One region of the Streptomyces sp. NPDC025793 genome, then DNA from elsewhere that is predicted to be linked to it. Evidence: riboswitches for the same ligand, from Rfam matches in the RefSeq annotation. Region 1 holds a riboswitch; each other region holds the start of a gene.

Region 1 (6,968 bases):
CGCGGGGCGAGGAGGGTGGATCAGGCCAGTCGTACGGCCTTAAACGGAATGCCCTGCACCGGGGCTTTCGGTGCATGCCGGACAGCCGGGACCCCGGTCACACCAGCGGGGTCATGAACCGGCGCAGCCGTTCCTGGTACTCCCGTGGGCCGGCGTTCCACATCGCCGCGTGCGGGGCCCGGGCCACGGTGTGCAGGGCGACGAGATCGGGGCGGCGGGCGGCGAGGCGGCGGGAATGCTCCCAGGGGGCCACCTGGTCGTCGGGGCCGTGGAAGATCAGGGTCGGCACGGTGAGCAGGTCGGGGTCGGTGGGCCCAGCGGCCCGGTCGGCGTACAGGCCGGTGCGGCCCTGGGCGGCGCGCACGGCGAGCGGCAGCAGGGGCGGCGGGGTGTGCCGGGCCCGGGCGAGGGCGCGCAGCGTGGCCTCCCAGCTCAGCACCGGCGAGTCGAGGACCAGCCCGGCGATGCGCTCGCGCACCGGGGAGTGCTCGGCGGCGCGCAGGGCCATGGTGGCGCCGGTGGACCAGCCGAGCAGCACGACGCGGCGGGCGCCGTAGCGGACGGCGTAGCGGATCGCCGCGTCCACGTCGCGCCACTCGGTCTCGCCGAGGTGGTTCAGGCCGTCCGGCGGGCGCGGGGCGCCGAGGTCGCCGCGGTAGGCGAGGGCGAGGACGGGCACGCGGCGGGAGTGCAGGGGGCCCATGAGGTTCAGGGCCTGTTCCCGGGTGGTGCCGAGGCCGTGCACGGCGATCACCCAGGTGTCCCGGGCCGCGGGCACGAACCAGGCGGGGAGGTTGCCGAGTTCGCCGGGCACGTCGATGTCGGCGTGGTCGAGGCCGAGGGCGTCGCCCGGGTTGCCGACGTAGAGGTTCGGGGTGAGCCACACCGCGTCGCCGGAGGCGAGGGTGCCGTGCGTGACGCGCTCCAGGCGGCGTACGACGGTGTCGGCGCTGTGCTCCGCCCCCGCCAGGACGGGGCCGACGACCGCGTGGGAGCCGTCGCCGGCGAGGCCGTAGGTGCCGGGACGCAGGGAGGCGAGGGCGCGGGTCAGCGCGATCCGGCCGGCGGCCGTGCCGTGCACGGTCAGGCGGGGTTCGGTGGGCAGCGGCCGGCCCGCGGGCGCCTTCAGCGCGGCGTCGCTGGCGTACCGGCCGGCGGCGACGGACGCCGCGCCGGCCGCCAGGACCGCGGTGACCGCCGTGGCGGTCGCTCGGACGGGGCGCACCTGTCCAGTGTCGTAGGGGTCACGGCCACCGGCCAGTGGAGCGGCGGGGCGGATCGAGGTGCGCGGTGCCGAAAGGCGGCTGCGGAAGACCGGGCGGAACCAGGCGGACGGGGCCGGGGGCGGCACGCCCCGTGCTCACTTCCGCTGCCCGTACCCGCGCAACTTCTCGCTCGCCGCGGCCAGTTGGGCCCCGGTCAGCAGGGACGGGCTCAGGCCCGGCACGCTGGACGCCGTCAGCCACAGGCGGCACATCCACTCCAGTTGGGCGGTGCGGTCGTAGGCCTGGTCGAGGGTGGTGCCGTAGGTGATCGTGCCGTGGTTCTGGAGGAGGCAGCCGGAGCGGTCGGTGAGGGCGCGGAGCATGTTCCCGGCCAGTTCGTCGGTGCCGTAGGTGGCGTAGGGGGCGACCCGGACGGGGCCGCCGAGGGCGCCGGCCATGTAGTGGACGAGCGGGAGTTCGGGGACGAGCGTGGAGACCGCGGTGGCGTGCACGGCGTGGGTGTGGACGATCGCGCGGGCGTCGGTCGTGCGGTAGACGGCGAGATGCAGGGGCAGCTCGCTGGTCGGCACCAGGGTGCCGAGCACCTGGCGGCCGGTGAGGTCGACGCAGGTGAGGTCGTCCGGGGTGAGCCGGTCGTAGGGGACGCCCGACGGGGTCACCAGCACGCGGTCCCCGACGCGTGCCGAGACGTTGCCCGAGGTGCCGACCACGAGCCCGTCGGTTACGGTTCGCCGCGCCGTCGCGACCAGCTCCGTCCACGTACGTTCCAGTTCCGCGTCCCACCGCTGCTCAGCCATGCCGTGATCCTGCCAGCCGCACGGCCCGGACGTGGCGATTCCGGAGCGCACGGGGACCCGCGAGCGACCCGCGAGAGGCACGTGAGGGGCGCGCGAAGGAGGCACCGGGGGTCGCCCGGAAGGCGCCCGCGGCCGGAATCACTTACCCCCGAATGGGCGGAGTTCATATCAAATCGCTCGGAAATGGCCCAAATTTGACGCTCGTCAGGCCTTGAATGATCCCTCTTGCTCGCCGGACGCCACGCCGTCCGCCGACCCGGGGAGACACATGGCCCGTGTACGCACTCTTCTCCGTCGCCGCGCCGGTGCCCTCGCCGCGATCACGGCGGCACTCGCCCTCGCGGTGTCCGCGGCCGGCCCCCCGGCCGCGGCCTCGGACGCGCCTCGGGGGCACGACGTCTCCTCGCACCAGAAGCACGTCGACTGGAAGGCGGCCCGGGACGACGGCGCGCGGTTCGTCTACGTCAAGGCGACCGAGGCGACGAGCTACCGCAACCCCTACTTCGACGAGCAGTACGGCGGCGCCCGCGCGGCGGGCCTGGTGCGGGGCGCGTACCACTTCGCGCTGCCGGACAGTTCCTCCGGCACGGCGCAGGCCCGGTACTTCGTGCGGCACGGCGGCGACTGGCGGGCGGACGGCTGGACCCTGCCGCCCGCGCTCGACGTCGAGTACAACCCGTACAGCAAGAAGCGCAAGTGCTACGGGCTGACGAAGAAGCAGATGGTCCGCTGGATCCGGTCCTTCAGCGACGAGGTGAGGAACGAGACCGGGCGCCGTCCGGTGATCTACACCACGACCCAGTGGTGGAGGCTGTGCACCGGCAACAGCGGTGCGTTCTCCTCCAGCAACCCGCTGTGGATCGCCGGAAACGGCACCTCCGGACCGGGGGCGCTGCCGGGCGGCTGGCAGTACTGGACGTTCTGGCAGCACGCCACCGACGGCGCCCTGCCGGGTGACCAGGATCTCTTCAACGGCTCGGTCGGGCGGCTGCGGACCTTCGCGCGCGGCTGACCGCCATGGGGCGCCTGGGGCGCGGGCGACGGGCGGAGACGAACGGAATCCCATCGGCCCACTCCGGACACCGCCACGCCTGCCTCAGTTCACCTTCCGTTCACCCAGGTTATCTACGTTCATCCAGCCAATGACCTCGAACGATTGCCTGGGTAAATGGAAAGCTTCTCGCTGATCCTCGCGATTGTGGTGGTAACCGCACTCGCGTTTGATTTCACGAACGGTTTCCACGACACCGCCAACGCGATGGCCACCACCATCTCGACAGGCGCCCTGAAGCCCAAGATCGCAGTTGCCATGTCCGCCGCCCTGAACCTGGGCGGCGCCTTCCTGTCCGTGGAGGTCGCGAACACGATCTCCAAGGGGCTCGTCGACGAGAAGGGCATCCGGCCCGAGGTCATCTTCGCCGCCCTCGTCGGCGCGATCCTCTGGAACCTGGTGACCTGGCTGGTGGGCCTCCCGTCCAGTTCCTCGCACGCCCTGATGGGCGGTCTGATCGGCGCCACGGTCGCCTCGGCCGGCTTCGGTGCCGTGCACGGCGACGTACTGGTGACCAAGGTGCTGCTCCCGGCGGTCGCCGCGCCGATCGTCGCGGGTGTCGCGGCCATGCTGGCCACCCGCCTGTCGTACGGCGCCGATGGCAAGACGGAGGGCAAGGCCGAGAGCGAGGCCTCCCGCAAGGGCTACCGCGTCGGCCAGATCGCCTCCGCCGGTCTGGTCTCCCTGGCCCACGGCACCAACGACGCCCAGAAGACGATGGGCATCATCACCCTCGCGCTGATCGCGGGCGGCGCCATCGCCCCGGGCTCGAACCCTCCCACCTGGGTGATCCTCTCCGCCGGCCTGGCCATCGCGCTCGGCACCTACATCGGCGGCTGGCGCATCATCCGCACCATGGGCACGGGCCTGACCGACCTGGAGCCGCGCCAGGGCTTCGCCGCCCAGACCAGCGCCGCGACCGCCATCCTGGCCTCCTCCCACCTGGGCTTCTCCCTGTCCACCACGCACGTCGTCTCCGGCGCGGTGATGGGCACCGGCGTCGGCCGCAAGGGCGGCGTGGTCCGCTGGTCCACCGCGACCCGCATGCTGGTCGCCTGGATCCTCACGCTCCCGGCCGCCGCGCTGGTCGGCGCGGGCGCCGAGTCCGTCACGGACCTCGGCGACTGGGGCACCGCCGCGGTCGCCGTCTTCCTGGTCGCGTCCAGCGCCGCGATCTGGAAGATCTCCCGCCGCGAGGTCATCGACCACACCAACGTCGTCGAGGAGACCGAGGAACCGGCCGGTGTGGTGACCACCGCCATCGCAGCGGTGGCCCCGCCCCCCTCGGGGACGATCGGCGAGGACCTGACGGCCACGATCCCCGCCCCGGCCGCCACCGAGACCGCGACCCCCGCCGCCCAGGCCGCTCCCCCGGCCGCCACCGTCTGACCCCGGCCCCCTCGGTTACCAAGGAAGCATCCCCATGAAGATCGACTGGTCGGCCATCGGCTCCGTCTTCGGCGTCAGCCTCGTGTTCACGGTGGGCCTCGTGGTCCTGTTCACCCTCGGCATCAGGGGCCTGACCCGGCGCGAGCGGGCCGTGGCCCAGGGCGACTCCGCCGCCCTCGCCGTCACCGGCGCCTACGTCTGCTTCGCGACCTGCGCGGCGGCGGTGGCGTACGGCATCTTCCTGATCGTCTCCAAGAGCTGACACAACGGCACGGCGAAGGCTCCCCCGCGTCCTGGACGCGGGGGAGCCTTCGCCGTGCCGGGCGGTCACGCGCGCCCCGCGATGTGGGGATCGGCACACTCCCCCCGTGCAGGTCAACAGCAAGTTGACGGCCGTTCCGGGCCCGTGGTGGACTGCCCGGGCCATGTACGGCGGCAGGAGAGGAAGCCGGTGCGAATCCGGCGCGGTCCCGCCACTGTCACCGGGGAAGAACCCCCGGGAGCCAGGAACTCTCACCGCCGAATCTCGTCGAACCAGGGCGCGGACACCCTGAGTGAGGACACCGATCGCCATGCCCGGCTGCCGAAGGACCCGCACCAGGCCCGCTCCCGCACCCGCGGCCGGCTGAGCCCATGGGTGCCGATCGCTCCTACGCGTACGGCGCCGCCGCCGGCCTCCTCGGTGACCTGCTCCTCGGCGACCCCCGCCGCGGGCATCCGGTCGCCGCGTTCGGGCGGGCGGCCGCTGCCGTGGAAGGCGTGTTGTGGCGCGACCACCGCGGCTGGGGCACGCTGCACACCGTCGTGTGCGCGGGCGGCGCCGTCGCACTCGGTGCGGCCGCCGCACGCGCCGTACGCCCCTTCCCCGCCGCCTCCGCCGCGCTGACCGCCGCCGCCGTCTGGTCGGTCGTGGGCGGCACCTCGCTCGCCCGCGAGGCCCGCACGATCGGCCGGGCGCTGGAGCGCGGGGACGTCGAGGCGGCCCGCGCCCGGCTGCCCCACCTGTGCGGCCGGGACCCCCAGTCGCTGGACGCCGACGGGATCGCCCGGGCCGTGGTCGAGTCCGTCGCCGAGAACACCTCCGACGCCGTCGTGGGCGCCCTGGTCTGGGGCGCCGTGGCCGGGGTGCCGGGGCTGCTCGGCTTCCGGGCCGTCAACACCCTGGACGCGATGGTGGGTCACACGTCCCCGCGCCACCGCCGCTACGGCTGGGCCTCCGCCCGCCTCGACGACGTGGCCGGCTGGCCGGGGGCCCGGCTGACCGCCGTACTCGCCGCTGTCGCCGGACCCGACCCGCGCGGCGCCCTGCGCGCCTGGCGGGCCGACGCCCGCAAGCACCCGAGCCCCAACGCCGGGCCCGTGGAGGCCTCGTTCGCGGGCGCGCTCGGCGTCCGCCTGGGCGGGACGCTCTCCTACGGCGGACGCGTCGAGCACCGGCCTGTGCTGGGCGGGGACACCGGGCGGTCCGTCCGGGTCGCCGACATCGACCGGGCCGCCCGGCTCTCCCGCCGCGTCGGCCTGCTCGCGCTCGGCACCACGGTCGCCGCGCGCCTGATCGTCAGCAACTTCAAGAGCCCGAAGGGACGTGGGAAGTGAACGGGGGACTGCTCGTCGCCGGCACCACCTCCGACGCCGGCAAGAGCGTCGTGACGGCCGGGATCTGCCGGTGGCTGGTGCGCCAGGGCGTGAAGGTCGCGCCGTTCAAGGCGCAGAACATGTCGCTCAACTCCTTCGTGACCCGGGAGGGCGCGGAGATCGGCCGGGCGCAGGCCATGCAGGCGCAGGCGTGCCGGGTCGAGCCGACCGCGCTGATGAACCCGGTGCTGCTGAAGCCGGGCGGCGAACAGAGCAGCCAGGTCGTGCTGCTGGGCCGGCCGGTGGGCGAGCTGAGCGCACGCGGCTACCACGGCGGGCGGCAGCAGAAGCTGCTCGGCACGGTGCTGGACTGCCTCGCCGAGTTGCGGGGCACGTATGACGCGGTGATCTGTGAGGGGGCGGGCAGCCCGGCCGAGATCAACCTGCGCCGGACCGACATCGTGAACATGGGGATCGCGCGGAACGCGCGACTGCCCGTGCTCGTGGTCGGCGACATCGACCGCGGGGGCGTCTTCGCCTCCTTCTTCGGCACCGTCGCACTGCTCTCGCCCGAGGACCAGGAGCTGGTCGCCGGGTTCCTGGTGAACAAGTTCCGGGGCGATGTCTCGCTGCTGGCACCGGGGTTGGACATGCTCCAGAACCTCACCGGGCGGCGCACCTACGGCGTTCTCCCCTTCCGGCACGGCCTCGGCATCGACGAGGAGGACGGCCTGCGCGTGTCGCTGCGCGGCACGGTCCGCGAGTCGGCCGTCGTTCCCCCGGTCGGCGAGGACGTGCTGCGCGTCGCCGTGTGCGCGATCCCGCTGATGTCCAACTTCACGGACGTGGACGCGCTCGCCGCCGAACCGGGGGTCGTGGTGCGGTTCGTGGACCGCCCGGAGGAGCTGGCGGACGCGGACCTGGCGGTGA
Region 2 (6,968 bases), on a different contig from region 1:
CGATGCCGGTCCCGCCACCGCACCCCGGCGCGCGTCCGGGGACGGGGCGGGCCTGCTCCATCGGTACGAGCGTGATCGTACCGAGGGGCGTACGGCGACCCGAGGGGCGTACGGCGACCGGCCCGGCGGACTCGAACGCCCCCGACCGCACTCCGGACGCCGCCCGGACCGAGGGTGTGCCGACGGCGTGCCGTCAGCCGGCCAACTGCGGGTACAGCGCCGCCAGGTCGCCGGCGAGGCCCGCCTTCACGTTCCGGGTGAGCTCGTCGGCCAGCACTTCGTACGCCCCGGTCTCGACGCCGTCGAGCGCGAGGGAGGCGACGTCGTGCGGTGTGGACTTGGGGGCGTCCACGGCCGCGGCCATGTCGGTGTCGATGTAGCCGACGTGCAGCCCCGTCACCCCGATGCCACGCGAACTCAGCTCCAGGCGCAGGGAGTTGGTCTGGGACCAGAAGGCGGCCTTGGTGGCGCTGTAGGAGCCGGCGAGCCCGAGCCAGGAGAGCACGGAGTGCACGTTGAGGAGGTGTCCGCCGCCATTGCGCTCCAGGACCGGGACGAAGGCCCGGGTGACCAGCAGCGGGCCGTAGAAGTTGGTCTCGAACTCCCGCCGCACGACATCGATTTCGGCGTCCAGGAAGGAGTGCGCGCCGAACGAGACACCCGCGTTGTTGATCAGGACCGAGACGTCCTGCGCCTGCGCGGCGGCCGCAGCGACGGAGGCCGGGTCGGTGACCTCCAGGGCGAGCGGAACGGCGTCCGGGTGGGTCACGGTGCGCGGGTCCCGGGCCGTGGCGTACACCTTGGCGGCTCCGCGCGCGTACAGCTCCTCCACCAGCGCCTTGCCCAGGCCCCGGCTGCCGCCGGTGACCAGGGCGACGGAGTTCTTGATCGCGGTCATGTCGTCTCCAGAGGAAGTCACACGTGGAAACCGATCGGTTTCCATCGGTCGCTCCCACCGTAAACCGATCGGTTTCCAACTTCAAGTGCGCACCGAGACCACTCCCTCGCACCCCGTCCACTACTCTTCCAGAGAGTTTGATTTTCCAACCCAGTAGGAGGAGGCCGCATGAGCGAGCAGCGCAGGGCAGAGGGAGCGGGGAGCCGGAAGCTGCCCGCCCGCCTCGCCGCCCACCCGTCCGTACGGGCCGTACTGGCATCCCGCGCGAACACCGCTCCGGCACCGCCTCCGCCGGTGATCGACGCGGACTGGCTGCGCGCGCTCTGCCTGGAGGCCGGTGCGGACGACGCCGCGGCGGTGAGCCTGGACCACCCCGACCTCGCCGGGGAGCGGGACCATGTCCTGGCCGCTCTGCCGGGCACGCGCGCGCTGGTCTCGCTCATGGTCCGGATGAACCGTGACAACACCCGCTCGCCCGCGCGCAGCGTCGCCAACCAGGAGTTCCACCAGACCGACGAACAGGTCAACGCCGCCGCCCGCAGGGTGGTCCGGGCCCTGGAGGACGCCGGCCACCGCGCGCTCAATCCGTCCGCCGGGTTCCCGCAGGAGATGGAGCGCTTCCCCGGCCGTATCTGGGTCGTCGCGCACAAGACGGTCGCCGTGGCCGCGGGCCTGGGCGTCATGGGTCTGCACCGCAATGTCATCCACCCCCGGTTCGGCAACTTCGTGCTGCTCGCGACCGTGCTCGTGGACGCCCCGGTCAGCGCGTACGGCCGGCCGCTGGACTACAGCCCCTGCGTGGACTGCAAGTTGTGCGTCGCGGCCTGTCCGATCGGCGCCATCGGCAAGGACGGCTCGTTCGACGCCCTGGCCTGCACGACCCACAACTACCGGGAGTTCATGAGCGGCTTCACCGACTGGGTGCAGACCGTGGCCGACAGCGCGGACGCGGCCGACTTCCGCTCGCGGGTGACCGACCCGGAGAACGCCTCGATGTGGCAGAGTCTCGCGTTCAAGCCGAGCTACAAGTCCGGCTACTGCCTGGCCGTGTGCCCCGCCGGCGAGGACGTGCTGGGCCCGTACCTCGACGACCGCAAGGCCTATCTGGAGACCGTTCTGCGCCCGCTCCAGGACAAGGCGGAGACCCTCTACGTCCTGCCGGGCTCCGACGCCCAGCGGTACGCCGAGCGCCGCTTCCCGCACAAGCCGGTCAAGGAGGTCTCCGGCGGCTGGCGGCCCCCCGCCGGGCGCCGTCCCGTCGAGCGGCCCGCCGGCGAGGAGCGCCCGGAGTCCCCCGGCCCACGCTGAGCACCACCACCCGCCGGGCAGCCCTCGTCACCCGGGCGGCCCGTCTCCGCTGGCCGTCGCGCGTCCGGTGACGGAGGGTCTGAACAAGATCGGTGGGTCGATGCCTCGTCCGACCGGTCGCCGAGTCGCCCCTCCCTGTCCGTGACGACGTGCCGAGGCGGGCCGACCCACCGGGGGGCGGGGAGCGATCAATCCATGCGCTCGGGTAGTTCCCCGCCCTCTCCCACCCCGCCCGTGCCGTCCGCCGACCCGCGGTCCCGCGCGGAGCAGCTCCGATCGCTAGGGCCTGTCGTCACATATCCGCCTGCCGTGCGACGCCTGGCACGCGCTCCCCCAGAGGGGCACCCCCAGCGGCGTTGTCGTCGGTCGCCGACTCCCCCACGCGTCGACTCCCTCCTCCGCCTCGCAACTGCACGCACCGGACCCCGCGCGGCCCGCCCTTCGGGCGGACGACGGGAATGTGACGACACCCCCTAGCCACCGCGCCGCAGGAAGCGGATCACCGGGTCCCCGTCCGCGGTGGTGACCGCGGCGTCGACGCCGTACACCCGCTTGATCAGGCCGCTGGTCAGGACGTCGCCGGGCGGGCCCCCGGCGACCGCCCGGCCCGCCGTGCAGCACGAGCAGCCGGTCGCAGTACATCGCGGCGAGGTTGAGGTCGTGCAGGGCGATCACCGTGGTGACCGGCAGGCTCGCGACGAGGTCCGGCAGATCGAGCTGGTGCTGGATGTCGAGGTGGTCGGTCGGCTCGTCCAGAAGCGGTTCGCGGGGTTCCTGGGCCAGGGCGCGCGCGATCTGGGCGTGCTGGCGTTCACCGCCGGACAGGGTGTGCCAGGACTGCCCGGCGCGGTCGGCGAGCCGGGGCACCTCGGCGTCCGCCTTCTCCAGTCCCTTCATCACCGGGTCGGTCCAGGTCGCGGTGCCGGCCATGCGGTCGGCGAGCCCCAGGGAGAGCAGGATCTCGGTGGTGCCCTGGTTGCGGGAGACGGCCCGCTTCGGCGGCGCCTTCAGGGTGACCCGGTGACCGCAGTTGGCGATCGTGCGGATAGCCGACTGCGGCCCCGGCGCTGTCGGCATCCGCGCTGCCGGCACGGCCGCAGGCGGTGAGCGGCAGGGCCGGGGCGAACAGCAGGGCGGCCGGGCGGAGGAGGGTGCGGACACGGATGTGCCTCGGCTGTCGGGGCTCGTACGCGGAGCCTGGTCTACGGACGTCCTCCGCGCCCGGCGGCGCGAAGGTGCCAGCAGGTATGCGGACTCGGGTTCGCCCGGCCGGGGCGCCTTCCCGGCAGCGTTCCGCGTCCGCTCTTCCGGCGGCCCGGTCCCTCCCAGTGGCATGGTGTGCCCCGCCCGTCCCCCTCACCGCTGCGCGTCAGTTCCGGATTCGCACCGGATTCCCTGGCCTCGGCTGTGGCACGACTGGCTCCGGAAGGCCATCAGCACGTCCGTTCGCCGCCCCGGGCACAGCCGTCGGCAGGCGGAACTGTGGGCACGAGCGAGGTAGTTGATATGGGAAGCTTTGGCCAATCGTTCACGGGACCGAGGCCGTGACGGTCGGGGAGAGGAGCCCACTGTGACTCAGGACGGCGGCCAGGCCGTGCAGATCGACACCAGCAAGCCGCATCCCGCGCGCATCTACGACTACCTCCTGGGCGGCAAGGACAACTACGAGGTGGACCAGCAGGCGGGCGACCAGCTCGCCGCGGCGGCGCCCGAGGTGTGGATCTCCGTGCGCGCCAACCGCGCCTTCCTGCACCGTGCGGTGCGCTACATCGTCGACAGCGGTGTCCGCCAGATCCTGGACATCGGCACCGGCCTGCCCACCTCCCCGAACGTGCACGAGGTCGCCCAGGAGCTGGCGCCGGACGTGCGCGTCGCCTACGTGGACAACGACCCGATCGTGAAGGCGCACGCCGACGCGCTGCTCAGCCGGGCCGGCACGACCGGCATCGTGCTCGCCGACCTGCGCGATCCGCAGTCCGTCATCGATCATCCGGAGGTCCGCCGGATCATCGACTTCGGCCGGCCGGTCGCCCTGTTCCTCGTCGCCGTGCTCCACTTCATCCGTGACACGGACGAGCCCGAGCGGATCGTGGCCACCCTGCGCGACGCGCTGCCGGCCGGCAGCTTCCTCGTCCTCTCGCACGCGACGGGCGACTTCGCCGACGACCGCAGCGACGCCGAGGCCGTCTACAACGGCGCCACCGCCACCATGAACCTGCGCTCCCGCGACCGGGTCGAGCGGTTCTTCGACGGCCTCGAACTGGTCGAACCCGGCCTGGCCCAGGTCCCGTTCTGGCGCCCGGACACCACCCCGCCGGCCGGCTCCGAGGAGATCGGCTTCTACGGCGCGGTGGCCCGGAAGAACGCCTGAGCACGGCGTGTCCGGCGCAGGGCCGAGCCGCGAGGCGAGGAGACCTGCGCCGCTTTCGTGCGCGACCGGTGCCCGACGGGTGTCGTGGACGAGACGGCGGGAGTGCTGGTGCAGTGTGGGCTCGGTCCGAGGACGGCCGCGTTCGACTTCGGCCGGCACTGTTCGCCCTGCCCGTTGGCCCAACGGCAACGCCCCGGTCACCGAACGCGTCCGCCGCGACCACGCACGGTGCACGCCGGGCTGCACGGACCTCGGGCCGGCCGCACCCGGGGGACGGGCGGCGCCCGCCTGGCCCCGGGCCTCGGCCACATGTGAGCACCGCCCGTCGTAGGGGGTCCGCCCGCTTGGTGGGTGCCGTCCGATGGTGCGACGCTGGGTGGAGAGGTGACCGACCCCGGGGAGTCCTGGAGGGCCGATGGGACGTGACGTCCCGGCGCTCGTCTTCACCCGCGAGGACCGCCGCCGGTACCGGATCAAGATGCACGGGTGCCTCGACGCGCTGGCGCAGATGCTGCGCGAGCAGCGGTTCGAGGCCGAGCGGCCCCAGGTGGGCCTGGAGATAGAGCTGAACCTGGTGGGCGACGACGCCGAGCCGGCGATGCGCAACAGCGATGTGCTCCAGGCCGTCTCCGACCCCGCCTGGTCCACCGAACTGGGCCGGTTCAACCTGGAGATCAACGTCCCGCCCCGGCGGCTGACGGCGGGCGCCCCCGACGCGTGGGAGGCCGAGATCCGCGCCGCGCTGAACCACGCCGACGAGCGCGCCCGCACGGTCGGCACCCGGCTGATCATGATCGGGATCCTGCCCACGCTGCGCCAGGAGGACATCGGCGAGGGCGCCCTGTCGGAGAACCCCCGCTACCGCCTGCTCAACGACCAGATCTTCGCGGCCCGGGGCGAGGACCTGCGCATCGAGGTGGACGGCGCCGACCGGCTGCGGACCTACGCGGACACGATCACCCCGGAGGCGGCCTGCACCAGCACCCAGTTCCATCTCCAGGTCTCCCCGGAGGAGTTCGCCGCCTACTGGAACGCGGCGCAGGCGATCGCCGGCGTGCAGGTGGCGCTCGCGGCCAACTCCCCCTTCCTGTTCGGCAAGGAGCTGTGGCACGAGACCCGTATCCCGCTGTTCGAGCAGGCCACGGACACCCGCCCGGAGGAGATCAAGGTGCAGGGCGTACGGCCCCGGGTGTGGTTCGGGGAGCGGTGGATCAACAGCGTCTTCGACCTGTTCGAGGAGAACCTGCGCTACTTCCCGGCCCTCCTCCCGCTGTGCGACGAGCAGGACCCGGCCGAGACCCTGGACCGGGGTGACGTCCCCGAGCTCGGTGAACTCACCCTGCACAACGGCACGATCTACCGCTGGAACCGCCCGGTGTACGCCGTCACGCACGACGTGCCGCACATCCGGGTGGAGAACCGGGTGCTGCCCGCCGGCCCGACCGTCGCCGACACACTCGCCAACGGCGCCTTCTACTACGGTCTCACCCGGGCCCTGACCGAGGAGGACCGGCCGGTGTGGTCGCGGATGTCGTTCGCGGCGGCCGAGGACAATCTGCACACCGCCGCCCGGCACGGCATCGAGGCCCTGCTGTACTGGCCCGGGATGGGCGAAGTCCCGGTGCCGGAACTGGTGTTGCGCCGGCTGCTGCCGCTGGCGCACCGGGGGCTCGCGCTCTCCGGGATGGACGAAGAGTGGCGCGAGCCGCTGCTCGGCATCATCGAGCAGCGCTGTGTGACCGCGCGCAACGGCGCGGTGTGGCAGAAGGAGACGGTCCACCACCTCGACGCCACCACGCACACCAGCCGCCACGAGACACTGCGCCGGATGACCCAGCTCTACATCGACTACATGCACCTCAACGCCCCGGTGCACACCTGGCCGGTGGACTGATCCGGCTCAGCCGCGGCCACTCAGCAGATTGACGGCCCGGTCGAAGGCCGAGTCCCGGTTCTTGGCGAACTCCTCCTTGGTGAAGACCGGTTCGGTCAGCTGCGGCGGAATGCCGGTGCCGTCGAAGGCGCGCCCGGTGCGGGTCAGGTACTCCTCGTCAGGCAGGCCGAAGACGAGCCCGTCGGGCAGGTTGCGCATCAGGACGTCCGAGAACACGCCCTGGGTGGGCTGTCCGATGCGCACGGTGCGTGCGGGCCGGTCGATGAGCGCCTGGGTGAAGGTCTCTCCGGCGCTGACCGTGGAGCCGCCGGTGAGGACGGCGACCGGGCCGGTGTAGCGGGGCGCGTCGGCGGGGACGACGGACACGGGTTCGGGCCGGGTGTGCCGGGCGGGGTCGGCCGGGTCGTTGCGGGCGCGCTTGGCGTACGCGGTGTAGGGCGCGTCCGTCAGCCGCCGGGCGATCCGGACGCCGAGGCTGTCGGCCCCGCCGCCGTTGA
Region 3 (6,968 bases), on a different contig from region 1:
CGACTACTTCCGCCACACCTACGCCAACAAGCCGGACTGGCAGGGGATCTAGCGGCAGGGCCGGGTGATGGACTAGACCAACCAGGGGTGCGACGGTATACAGAGGAGATCGCGGGGCGTGCGGGTGGACTCCGGACACAAGAAGCCGTGCCACGATGTGAGCCGTGGCCGATGTCAGTCGGTCGCTTTCGGCATCCGGAGCCGGGAAGGCAGGGCATGAGCACCGACGTGAGCAGTGCGGAGAACGAGACCGGCAGCACCGTCCGTACGGCACGCGTGCCCAAGTACTACCGCTTGAAGAAGCACCTGCTCGACATGACGCAGACGCAGGCGCCGGGCACTCCCGTCCCGCCCGAGCGCACACTGGCGGCCGAGTTCGACACCTCCCGCACGACCGTCCGCCAGGCCCTCCAGGAGCTGGTCGTCGAGGGCCGGCTGGAGCGGATCCAGGGCAAGGGCACCTTCGTCGCCAAGCCCAAGGTCTCCCAGGCGCTCCAGCTCACCTCCTACACCGAGGACATGCGCGCCCAGGGCCTGGAGCCGACCTCGCAGCTGCTGGACGTCGGGTACATCACGGCGGACGACCGGCTCGCCGGGCTGCTGGACATCACGGCCGGCGGGCGCGTGCTGCGCATCGAGCGGCTGCGCATGGCCAACGGCGAGCCGATGGCGATCGAGACCACGCATCTGAGCGCCAAGCGCTTCCCGGCCCTGCGCCGCTCCCTGGCGAAGTACACCTCGCTCTACACCGCGCTCGCCGAGGTCTACGACGTCCACCTCGCCGAGGCCGAGGAGACCATCGAGACCTCCCTGGCCACCCCGCGCGAGGCGGGCCTGCTCGGCACCGACGTGGGCCTGCCGATGCTGATGCTCTCCCGCCACTCCCTGGACCGCGAGGGCAAGCCGGTGGAGTGGGTGCGCTCGGTGTACCGCGGGGACCGCTACAAGTTCGTCGCGCGGCTGAAGCGGCCCGTCGAGTAACTCCCGCCGGGGGCGGGGCCGGTGGGCGTCGCCGAATCGATATACCGATATGCGGACGAGGTCTTCCACTGCCGTGACACCGTCACCTAGATTGCCTGCGCATTACACAGGTGATCAGCGAGGGGACGGAGATCCGTGGCATGTCCGAAGCACCAGAAGTGAGACCACCGGTGGTGACACCGGTCCGCGTGATCATCGGCGTGTGCCTCGTCGCACCCTTCGTGGCGATGCTGTGGGTCGGCTCGTACGCCAAGACCGACCCCACGTTCATCGGCATCCCCTTCTTCTACTGGTACCAGATGCTCTGGGTGCTGATCTCCACGGCGCTCACGATGACGGCGTACAAGCTGTGGCAGCGTGACCAGCGCGCCCGTGCCGCCCAGAAGGGAGGTGCGGCGCAGTGAAGAACGGCGTCAACGGCGTCGCGCTCGGCGTCTTCATCTTCTTCTTCCTGGCCGTCACGGTCATGGGCTTCCTCGCCGCCCGCTGGCGCAGGGCCGAGAACGAGCACTCGCTGGACGAATGGGGCCTGGGCGGGCGGTCGTTCGGCACCTGGATCACCTGGTTCCTGCTCGGCGGTGACCTGTACACGGCGTACACCTTCGTCGCCGTACCGGCGGCGATCTACGCGGCGGGCGCGTCCGGCTTCTTCGCGGTGCCGTACACGATCCTCGTCTACCCGCTGATCTTCACGTTCCTGCCCCGCCTGTGGTCGGTGTCCCACAAGCACGGCTATGTGACGACCTCGGACTTCGTGCGCGGCCGGTTCGGCTCCAAGGGTCTGTCGCTGGCGGTGGCGCTGACCGGCATCCTCGCGACGATGCCGTACATCGCGCTCCAGCTCGTCGGCATCCAGGCCGTGCTGGACGTGATGGGCGTCGGCGGGGACAGCAGCGGCAACTGGTTCGTCCGGGACCTGCCGTTGCTGATCGCCTTCGGTGTGCTCGCCGCGTACACGTACTCGTCCGGGCTGCGCGCGCCCGCCCTGATCGCGTTCGTCAAGGACGGCCTGATCTACCTCGTCATCGCGGTGGCGATCATCTACATCCCGATCAAGCTGGGCGGCTTCGACGACATCTTCGCCAAGGCCGGTCATGCGTTCAGCCAGGTCAGTCCGGCGACGGGCAAGCCGCGCGGTGCGCTCGCGCCCCCGGAGGCGGGCCAGTGGACGTACGCAACGCTGGCCCTCGGCTCGGCCCTCGCCCTGTTCATGTACCCGCACTCGATCACCGCGACCCTGTCGTCCAAGAGCCGTGAGGTGATCCGCCGCAACACCACGATCCTGCCGCTGTACTCCCTGATGCTCGGCCTGCTCGCCCTGCTGGGCTTCATGGCGATCGCGGCCGGAGTCAAGGTCACCAACGGGCAGTTGGCGATCCCGCAGCTGTTCGAGGACATGTTCCCGAGCTGGTTCGCGGGCGTGGCCTTCGCCGCCATCGGCATCGGCGCACTCGTGCCCGCGGCCATCATGTCGATCGCGGCGGCGAACCTCTTCACCCGCAACATCTACCGGGACTTCATCAAGCCGGACGCCACGCCGAAGCAGGAGGCCCAGGTCTCCAAGCTGGTCTCCCTGCTGGTGAAGGTCGGCGCCCTGGTCTTCGTCCTCACCATGGACAAGACGGTCGCCATCAACTTCCAGCTGCTGGGCGGTATCTGGATCCTGCAGACCTTCCCGGCCCTGGTCGGCGGCCTGTTCACCCGCTGGTTCCACCGCTGGGCGCTGCTCGCCGGCTGGGCGGTCGGCATGGTCTACGGCACGGTCGCCGCGTACGGGGTCGCCTCGCCGACCCAGAAGCACTTCGGCGGCTCGGCGAAGGAGATCCCCGGCATCGGCGAGATCGGCTACATCGGCATGACGGCGTTCGTCCTGAACGTCGTCGTCACCGTGGTCCTGACGCTGGTTCTGCGTGCGCTGAAGGCCCCCGAGGGCGTGGACGAGACCCGCCCGGAGGACTACACGGCGGACGCGGGCGACCCGGGCGTCGAGACGGAGCTGGCGGGCGCCGCTCACTGAGGCACACCCGTACACCCTGAAGCACGTCGTACACCGGACACATCCCGCAGCGGGCCGCCGACATCGAGCATGACGGCGGCCCGTTCCGCATGTCCCCCGTCATACACAAGTTGACGCTCTGAAGCCAGCGCGACACACAACAGACACAACATCTGGGGGTGTCACGGCAGCCCGGCACTAGATGTATGCTCATCCTCGCTGTCGTCGCAGGGGAATCCGGTGCGAATCCGGAACTGTCCCGCAACGGTGTACTTGTGCGTATCCGCGCGCAGGAGTCAGTCCGAGGACCTGCCGGCAGCACGCGCCCGGCCGTCCGGCCCGGGTGCCTTCCGACGTCCGGGCCTCGTGGAATGGGCCGGTGGACGCGACGCGTGCGCGCTCGTGGCTGCCCCTGCCCTCCACAAGGCCCCCGTGCCGAGCGAGGGAGAGCCCCACGTGACCATCGCGCCCGCAGATCCGGCTTCAGCAGGCGGCCTGGACACCGACGGTCCCGGTGCCGCGCTGCTGCGTACCCTGACCGAGCTGACCGCCGACCTCCCCGACGCCGACCCCGGCCGAGTCGCCGCCGCCGCGTTGCGCGGCCGGTCCGCCCGGTCCGACGAGACGGAGTTGCGCGAACTGGCCACGGAGGCCGCCGCCGGGCTCATCTCCGAGGACCCCGCCTACTCGCGGCTGGCCGCCCGGCTGCTGACCCTCGCCATCCGCGCCGAGGCCGCCTCGCAGGGTGTGACGTCCTTCACCGAGTCCGTGGCCGTCGGCCACCGCGAGGGCCTCATCGCCGACCGCACCGCCGCGTTCGCGCGGCTGCACGCGGCCCGCCTCGACGCCCTGGTCGACGCGCACGCCGACGACCGCTTCGGCTACTTCGGCCTGCGCACCCTGCACAGCCGCTACCTGCTGCGCCACCCGATCACCCGCCGGGTCATCGAGACCCCCCAGCACTTCATGCTCCGGGTCGCGAGCGGCCTGGCCGAGGACGACAGCGTGCGCGCGCTGGACGAAGTCGCCGCGCTCTACGGGCTCATGAGCCGCCTCGACTACCTGCCCTCCTCCCCCACGCTCTTCAACTCCGGCACGCGCCACCCCCAGATGTCGTCCTGCTACCTCCTCGACTCCCCGCTGGACGAGCTGGACTCCATCTACGACCGCTACCACCAGGTGGCCCGGCTCTCGAAGCACGCCGGCGGCATCGGGCTGTCGTACTCCCGCATCCGCAGCCGCGGTTCACTGATCCGCGGTACCAACGGGCACTCCAACGGCATCGTGCCGTTCCTGAAGACGCTGGACGCCTCGGTGGCCGCCGTGAACCAGGGCGGCCGGCGCAAGGGCGCGGCCGCGGTCTACCTGGAGACCTGGCACTCCGACATCGAGGAGTTCCTGGAGCTGCGGGACAACACCGGTGAGGACGCCCGGCGTACGCACAACCTGAACCTCGCGCACTGGATCCCGGACGAGTTCATGCGCCGGGTCAACGCGGACGCCTCCTGGTCGCTGTTCTCCCCCGCCGACGTGCCGGAGCTGGTGGACCTGTGGGGCGAGGAGTTCGACGCCGCGTACCGCAAGGCCGAGCAGGCGGGCCTCGCGAAGAAGACCATCCCGGCCCGTGAGCTGTACGGCCGCATGATGCGCACCCTCGCGCAGACCGGCAACGGCTGGATGACCTTCAAGGACGCCGCCAACCGCACCGCCAACCAGACGGCCCTGCCGGGTCACGTGGTCCACTCCTCCAACCTCTGCACGGAGATCCTGGAGGTCACGGACGACGGCGAGACGGCGGTCTGCAACCTCGGTTCGGTGAACCTGGGTGCCTTTGTCGACACGGCGAGCGGTGACATCGACTGGGAGCGGCTGGACGAGACCGTCCGCACGGCCGTGACCTTCCTCGACCGGGTCGTGGACATCAACTTCTACCCGACCGAGCAGGCGGGCCGCTCCAACGCCAAGTGGCGTCCGGTCGGTCTCGGCGCGATGGGCCTCCAGGACGTCTTCTTCAAGCTGCGCCTGCCCTTCGACTCCGCCGAGGCCAGGGCCCTCTCGACGCGGATCGCCGAGCGGATCATGCTCGCCGCGTACGAGGCCTCCGCCGACCTCGCCGAGCGCAACGGCCCGCTGCCGGCCTGGGAGAAGACCCGTACGGCCCAGGGCGTGCTGCACCCGGACCACTACGACGCCGAGCTGACCTGGCCGGAGCGCTGGGACGCGCTGCGCGAGCGGATCGCCGGCGTCGGCCTGCGCAACTCGCTGCTCCTCGCGATCGCCCCGACGGCCACCATCGCCTCCATCGCCGGGGTGTACGAGTGCATCGAGCCGCAGGTGTCGAACCTGTTCAAGCGCGAGACGCTGTCGGGTGAGTTCCTCCAGGTCAACTCCTACCTGGTGCAGGACTTGAAGAACCTGGGCGTGTGGGACTCCCGCACCCGTGAGGCGCTGCGCGACTCGAACGGCTCGGTGCAGGACTTCGCGTGGATCCCCGAGGAGGTGCGCGCGCTGTACCGCACCGCGTGGGAGATCCCGCAGCGCGGTCTGATCGACATGGCGGCGGCCCGCACCCCGTTCCTGGACCAGGCGCAGTCCCTGAACCTGTTCCTGGAGACGCCGACCATCGGCAAGCTCTCCTCGATGTACGCGTACGCGTGGAAGTCGGGCCTGAAGACGACGTACTACCTGCGCTCCCGCCCGGCGACCCGGATCGCCCGCGCGGCCCAGGCGCAACCCCAGAAGACCATCCCCGCCCAGCAGATCGCCGACCCCGACGCCGTCGCCTGCTCCCTGGAAAACCCCGAGTCCTGCGAGGCCTGCCAGTAATGACCACTCCCGCCCACCCGTCGCCCGACCACCACCCCTCAACGACGGCGCTCCGCGCCGCCACCTCCCGATTCCAGAACCTGCTCGACCCGGGCTTCGAGCTGACTCTGCGTCCGATGCGCTACCCCGACTTCTACGAGCGCTACCGGGACGCGATCAAGAACACCTGGACCGTGGAGGAGGTCGACCTCCACTCGGACGTCGCCGACCTCGCGAAGCTGACGCCCGAGGAGCAGCACCTCATCGGCCGGCTGGTGGCCTTCTTCGCGACGGGCGACTCGATCGTCGCGAACAACCTGGTGCTGACGCTGTACAAGCACATCAACTCCCCCGAGGCGCGGCTCTACCTGAGCCGTCAGCTCTTCGAGGAGGCCGTGCACGTCCAGTTCTATCTGACGCTGCTGGACACCTACCTGCCCCACCCGGACGACCGGGCGGCGGCCTTCGCGGCCGTCGAGAACATCCCCTCCATCCGCGAGAAGGCGCAGTTCTGCTTCACGTGGATCAACGAGGTGGAGAAGCTGGAGCGGCTGGAGTCGAAGGCCGACCGCCGGCGCTTCCTGCTGAACCTGATCTGCTTCGCCGCGTGCATCGAGGGGCTGTTCTTCTACGGCGCCTTCGCGTACGTCTACTGGTTCCGCAGCCGGGGTCTGCTGCACGGCCTCGCCACGGGCACCAACTGGGTGTTCCGCGACGAGACCATGCACATGTCCTTCGCCTTCGACGTGGTCGACACCGTCCGCAAGGAGGAGCCGGACCTCTTCGACGACCAGCTCCAGCAGCAGGTCACCGACATGCTGAGGGAGGCGGTCGAGGCCGAGCTGCAGTTCGCCCGCGACCTGTGCGGTGACGGCCTGCCGGGCATGAACACCGAGTCGATGCGCCAGTACCTGGAGTGCGTCGCCGACCAGCGCCTCACGCGCCTCGGCTTCGCCCCGGTGTACGGCTCGGAGAACCCCTTCTCCTTCATGGAGCTCCAGGGCGTTCAGGAGCTGACGAACTTCTTCGAGCGCCGCCCGTCGGCGTACCAGGTCGCGGTGGAGGGCACCGTCGACCTGGACGAGGACTTCTGAGCCTCCCGCCGCGTGCGACCCCCCTGGGCCTGCCCGAGCTGTCGGTCGATGCGCCACTCGCGCACCGCGCCGATCGCGGAGGGCAGGACCAG

What was found. A riboswitch is a leader RNA that binds a small molecule or an ion and turns the genes downstream of it on or off. The one in region 1 is predicted to bind cobalamin.
Region 2: linked by a shared signal. The riboswitch ahead of ACZ4MF_RS20045 (ABC transporter ATP-binding protein) and the one ahead of ACZ4MF_RS03425 (cobalamin biosynthesis protein) in region 1 are both predicted to bind cobalamin.
Region 3: linked by a shared signal. The riboswitch ahead of ACZ4MF_RS17210 (ribonucleoside-diphosphate reductase subunit alpha) and the one ahead of ACZ4MF_RS03425 (cobalamin biosynthesis protein) in region 1 are both predicted to bind cobalamin.

What each region holds. Positions count from the first base shown of each region.
Region 1 covers NZ_JBVHMR010000001.1:720,027-726,994, reverse strand. Annotated here, with positions in the region: gene ACZ4MF_RS03450 (alpha/beta hydrolase) at 98-1,225, opposite strand; gene ACZ4MF_RS03445 (class II aldolase/adducin family protein) at 1,361-2,023, opposite strand; gene ACZ4MF_RS03440 (lysozyme) at 2,292-3,035, shown strand; gene ACZ4MF_RS03435 (inorganic phosphate transporter) at 3,192-4,463, shown strand; gene ACZ4MF_RS03430 (hypothetical protein) at 4,498-4,725, shown strand; cobalamin riboswitch at 4,857-4,995, shown strand; gene ACZ4MF_RS03425 (cobalamin biosynthesis protein) at 5,097-6,059, shown strand; gene ACZ4MF_RS03420 (cobyric acid synthase) at 6,056-6,968, shown strand, end outside.
Region 2 covers NZ_JBVHMR010000009.1:250,879-257,846, forward strand. Annotated here, with positions in the region: gene ACZ4MF_RS20035 (SDR family oxidoreductase) at 194-898, opposite strand; gene ACZ4MF_RS20040 (4Fe-4S binding protein) at 1,067-2,206, shown strand; partial or broken gene ACZ4MF_RS20045 (ABC transporter ATP-binding protein) at 2,680-3,064, opposite strand; cobalamin riboswitch at 3,430-3,642, opposite strand; gene ACZ4MF_RS20050 (SAM-dependent methyltransferase) at 3,777-4,577, shown strand; gene ACZ4MF_RS20055 (glutamate-cysteine ligase family protein) at 4,993-6,471, shown strand; gene ACZ4MF_RS20060 (S41 family peptidase) at 6,478-6,968, opposite strand, start outside.
Region 3 covers NZ_JBVHMR010000007.1:295,212-302,179, reverse strand. Annotated here, with positions in the region: gene nagB (glucosamine-6-phosphate deaminase) at 1-52, shown strand, start outside; gene ACZ4MF_RS17225 (GntR family transcriptional regulator) at 217-981, shown strand; gene ACZ4MF_RS17220 (DUF3311 domain-containing protein) at 1,122-1,385, shown strand; gene mctP (monocarboxylate uptake permease MctP) at 1,382-2,998, shown strand; cobalamin riboswitch at 3,149-3,308, shown strand; gene ACZ4MF_RS17210 (ribonucleoside-diphosphate reductase subunit alpha) at 3,434-5,803, shown strand; gene ACZ4MF_RS17205 (ribonucleotide-diphosphate reductase subunit beta) at 5,920-6,876, shown strand; gene ACZ4MF_RS17200 (hypothetical protein) at 6,789-6,968, opposite strand, start outside.